Regions from separate parts of the Neptunomonas phycophila genome, predicted to be linked through region 2. Evidence: predicted binding sites of a transcription regulator. Region 2 holds the regulator's gene; the other holds the start of a gene.

Region 1 (2,411 bases), 1.2 Mb from region 2:
TTGTGTACAAACGACGGTTGCATTCGGTTAGTCAGTTCAGCTATGGCATCTAGCTGGCTGTTATAACGATTTTGCTGTTCACTATCAGCCTCTCGATATCTTGCATCCTGCGTTACCAGTGACTCTAATAGTGTTTGGCTAAATTCGCGTATCTCCTTCACGAAGTCTAGCGTTGGTGCTGCGCTGGCATTTTCAAAGCTTTGTGCGTAGTTACCTAAGCGCTTAGCGGCATCTTGTGTCACCGCGTTTTGGTTTTCTACTTGGCTATATTTAGCCACAGAGCTGTATTGCTCAGTTTGTTTGAGCTGTAAGTTCATAGAGGATAATTCGGATTTATCCATCTGGTACTCACTCGCAATATCAAAGGCTTTTTGGATATCACCATCGAAAAATTCGCCAGCGATTTCATTCACGTCTTTAATTAGATTTTGAAGTGCGTCAATCTCATCATTATCTAAGTCGCCATTGACCGAAAATTGGTAGTTGCTTGCTTCGCTTCGGCTTATGTTGAATAGGGCAGATGTGTTTGAACCATCAGACTCAACGCCAAACGACTGCTCATAGCGGCTTTGATTGGAAAAGTTGATCGTTACTTCGTCGCCATCTTGGGTTGTTACTTTTAAAGACAGCGATTCTGACTGCTCATAGCGTTCGGCGGCTGTTAGTCGGCTGATAGTAGCGCTATTGGCCGCATCTTGAGCTGATGGGTTGATAGCATCCAAAGCAGCAAACGTTTGCTTTTCTGTCTCATCAATATTTTCTGCTATGGAGCCCTTAAGAGCACCTAAGTTGTCGAGAATATCTCTTGCTTCAGCAAAGCCTTTTTCTACGCCAGAAACGGCAGCGTTATACATATTCTGGATGTCTTCTTCTGAACGTCCACTACGACGAGCGGCTTCTAGCCCTTGAGCAACAAAATCTCCGATCCGGTTAGCTACCTTCTCAGGCGAGAAATCATCACTGTCCAATGATTTAAGATCCCCAGCACTCATGCCTGGAATATTTTCGGCTAATCGGTTGAGTACCGTATCTTCAGAAGCGGCTTGTGGCGTCCGGGCATTTAAAGAATCTTGGTAACTTACCATAGAGTTCTGAACACCGGATGTGAATTGTGAATACAATGTGATGGACATGCTCCCGCCCCAAACTTGATTTACTTATCATTTATATCGACTAAGCCTAGACTATCTAAAGTGAATCAAACGCCTGATTGAAAAACTTTCATCTTAATGCGTGCCTCACAAGGGTAAGGCTCAGTAATCAGCTAATGTCGAACTCTTAATGCCCCGGTGAGTAGGTCAATGGTTGTAGTGCATTTTGCAGGTGCGAAATTTACAATAGTAATGTCATGTCTTTTATTGCCTTAAGGAGAAACCCATGGAAGATTTATTGCCGGAACTATGTGATCAGTTTCCTGATTTAGTACAAGTTGTTGAGCCAATGTTTGGTAATTTTGGTGGGCGAGAAACCTTTGGGGGGCAGATTGTGACCATCAAAGCTTTCGAAGATAACTCTCTCGTGCGTGAACAAGTGGCTTTGCCTGGCAAAGGCAAAGTTTTAGTTATTGATGGCGGGGCTTCTATGCGCCGTGCCATGTTAGGGGATATGTTAGCTGAAAAAGCTGAAAAAAATGAATGGGAAGGCATTATCATTAATGGCTGTTTGCGTGATGTGAATGCCATAGGGCAGCTCGATGTGGGTGTCCAAGCGTTAGGTACACACCCAATGAAAACGGATAAGCGTGGTTTAGGAGATTTGAATGTCCCTGTCACGTTTGGTGGGGTAACTTTTGTGCCAGGACAATATGTGTATGCTGATAATAACGGTGTGCTGGTGTCTGCAGAGCCACTGACTTTGTCAGCTAAGAGCTAAGCAAGGCTGCCTATATGAGAGTTAAGCCATAGATGAAAGTTAATTGTCTATGGCTTATAAATCAGTTGGTTACGTAGCTTTTCTGTAGTGATTTCACGAATCGTTTTCAGCGTCTGATGCAAAGTGTGGCCACTTCCTTTTTACAACTGGGCCGCTTCGGCTCCACGAGTGGCAGGTATCCATAATTTTGGGTACAGGACCTGTCTCTGTCCAATCTTGCGTTTGGCGACGTATTTGATGGGTCGTTTGGAATGCGGTTGTTGCCATCGGGCCAAGCAATTCGATTAAATGGGTGCAGCCATTAATGCCCCCAAGCAAGGCTTTAACTTGTTTTGTAAAACCCCCTTTGATTTGTAATCCAATCAACTGTTTGTAAGCTGGGGTTATCTGGGGGCAATACTCAAACGGCGTACTATCCATTGCCGCTTCGGCATCATGTATTACCAAGTCCATATCTACGGTAATACGTAACCACATATCGTGGAGTGCCTGATTAGCTTTAAGCGTTTTATCTGAGGTATCAGGGTGTGGCATATCAT
Region 2 (2,411 bases):
CACTGGCGGTAAAGGCGGCGTTGGTAAAACCAACGTATCAGTGAACTTGTCATTAGCCTTGGGCGAGATGGGTCGCAAAGCTGTGCTGATGGATGCTGATTTAGGTCTAGCCAATGTCGATATAATGTTAGGGCTAAGGCCTAAGCGTAACATTAGTGATGTGTTGGCAGGTGAGTGCCGTTTGACGGATGTGATGTTAGACGTAAACGACAATGTTCGGATCGTGCCTGCCAGTTCTGGTACACAAGCCATGACTTCATTAAGTGCTCACGAGCATGCTGAATTGATCTATGCATTTAATGATGTTGCCGATGAAATGGATGTGTTGATCATTGATACAGCGGCCGGTATATCTGATTCAGTGGTAAGCTTTGTTAGGGCGGCACAAGAGGTACTTGTTGTTGTTTGCGATGAACCAACGTCAATTACTGATGCATATGCCTTGATTAAACTACTCAATCGCGATTATCGTATGACGCGCTTTAGAGTTTTAGCGAACATGGTATACACCGATACCGAAGGTAGGAGCATGTTTAACAAGTTACTTACAGTAACTGACCGGTTCCTTGATGTAACACTTCAATACGTCGGCTCAATACCTTATGATGAGAACGTTCGCAAATCAGTACAGCGACAAGTACCTGTACTTAAAGCGTTTCCAAAGAGTAAAGCCGCATTGGCCTATAAACAGTTAGCTACCCGAGTTGACAGTTGGCCAGTGCAAAGTATGCCGAGAGGCCATTTGGAATTCTTTGTTGAACAATTGGTTCAGGGTGTTTAATTTTCGGGTCTGGAAGGGGCTCCATGTACAACCCGCAAGATACAGCGTCTAGCAATGATTTAATTCAACAGTATGCGCCGTTAGTTAAGCGTATTGCTCACCATTTAATGGGGCGTATGCCTGCGAGCGTACTGTTAGATGACCTAATACAGGCAGGTATGATTGGTTTGCTGGAGGCAGCCAAAAAATATGATGCCACCAAAGGTGCAAGTTTTGAGACCTATGCGGGTATCCGCATACGTGGTTCTATTATCGATGAGGTACGTCGTGGCGACTGGACTCCTCGTTCTGTTCACCGTAATGGTCGCCGAATAAACGAAGCTATCAAAAAAATTGAAGGAGAAACCGGAAGAGATGCTTCAGATTCTGAAATAGCGGCCGAAATGGATATTAGTGTGGCTGAGTATCATGATCTGTTGAAAGACTCTGTGGAAAGCCGGTTATTCAGTTTTGAAGAGCTCACTAGTTCAGACGGTGAAGATACACCAGGACAGCAAGTAACAGGGGATGACCTTGGGCCTAGCATCCATGGTGAGAAAAATGCTTTCAAAAGCGCCCTGGCTAATGCGATCACGACATTGCCGGAGCGAGAAAAACTGGTCTTAGCGCTCTACTACGACGAAGAACTTAACTTAAAAGAAATAGGTGAAGTTTTAGGCGTAAGCGAGTCCCGCGTGAGTCAAATTCACAGTCAAGCAGCCCACCGATTACGTGGTCGACTCAGAGATTGGCAATAAATCTTATCTCTGAGTAGCCATTTTCCAGAAAACTGGTCTAGATTTTAGTCAGGCTAATGTCACATTTAGTTTTTTGCTAGTGTGTATTTCTGAATTTGGGGGATGTTGTCTTGAAAAAAGACATTAAGATTCTTGTAGTAGATGATTTCTCTACAATGAGACGTATTATTAAAAACTTACTGCGCGATCTTGGTTTCAACAATGTTGTTGAAGCAGACGACGGTAAAACGGCCCTGCCTATTCTTCAGCAAGGCGGCATTCAATTTCTAGTGACCGATTGGAACATGCCAGGCATGACGGGAATCGATCTCGTTAAAGTAGTCCGTGCTGATCCTAACCTAAAATCAATACCCATCTTGATGGTAACTGCGGAAGCCAAGCGCGAGCAAATAATTGCAGCTGCTCAGGCTGGCGTTAATGGTTATGTTGTTAAACCATTTACGGCCGCTGTGCTGAAAGAAAAACTCGAAAAAATCTTCCAGCGTATTGATGGTTAAGCAGACCAAAGGTAGTTAGCACTATGTCCGAATCAGATATTTCAATAGGTCTGGGTAACTTTGAAGATGGGCTTCGCGCCAAGGCTGAGGAGCTTATGCTGGCCACTCAGCAGGGTGACTTAAGCTCGGCTATGAACATTATCCAAGAGCTTCAAGAGTTCCGCCATCATGCCTTTTACAATGAAGTAGGCCACTTAACGCGAGGTTTGCATGAGGCGATCAAGTCTTTTTCGGCCTCAGTGGATGTCGAACAATTCAGTAACATTGACCCTGGTGGTTCTATTCCCATCATGGAAGATGCGACTGAGCGCCTTAATTATGTCATTGAGCTGACAGAAAAAACGGCTCATGAAACCATGGATAGAGTCGATAAGTCTCTATTGTTGGTTTCCAGGA

What was found. The regulator FliA, encoded in region 2, starts transcription of late flagellar genes. The targets are predictions, from matches to a motif close to CTAAAGTTNNNNNNNNNNCNGCCGATA.
Region 1: a site for FliA is predicted at 1,168-1,194, ahead of BS617_RS07760 (DUF5610 domain-containing protein). Genes of this name have one in related genera too.

The regions. Positions count from the first base shown of each region.
Region 1 covers NZ_MRCI01000001.1:1,704,353-1,706,763, reverse strand. Annotated here, with positions in the region: gene BS617_RS07760 (DUF5610 domain-containing protein) at 1-1,133, opposite strand, end outside; gene rraA (ribonuclease E activity regulator RraA) at 1,378-1,872, shown strand; gene BS617_RS07750 (DUF2889 domain-containing protein) at 1,966-2,411, opposite strand, start outside.
Region 2 covers NZ_MRCI01000001.1:486,892-489,302, forward strand. Annotated here, with positions in the region: gene BS617_RS02230 (MinD/ParA family protein) at 1-781, shown strand, start outside; gene BS617_RS02235 (RNA polymerase sigma factor FliA) at 805-1,518, shown strand; gene cheY (chemotaxis response regulator CheY) at 1,629-2,015, shown strand; gene BS617_RS02245 (protein phosphatase CheZ) at 2,039-2,411, shown strand, end outside.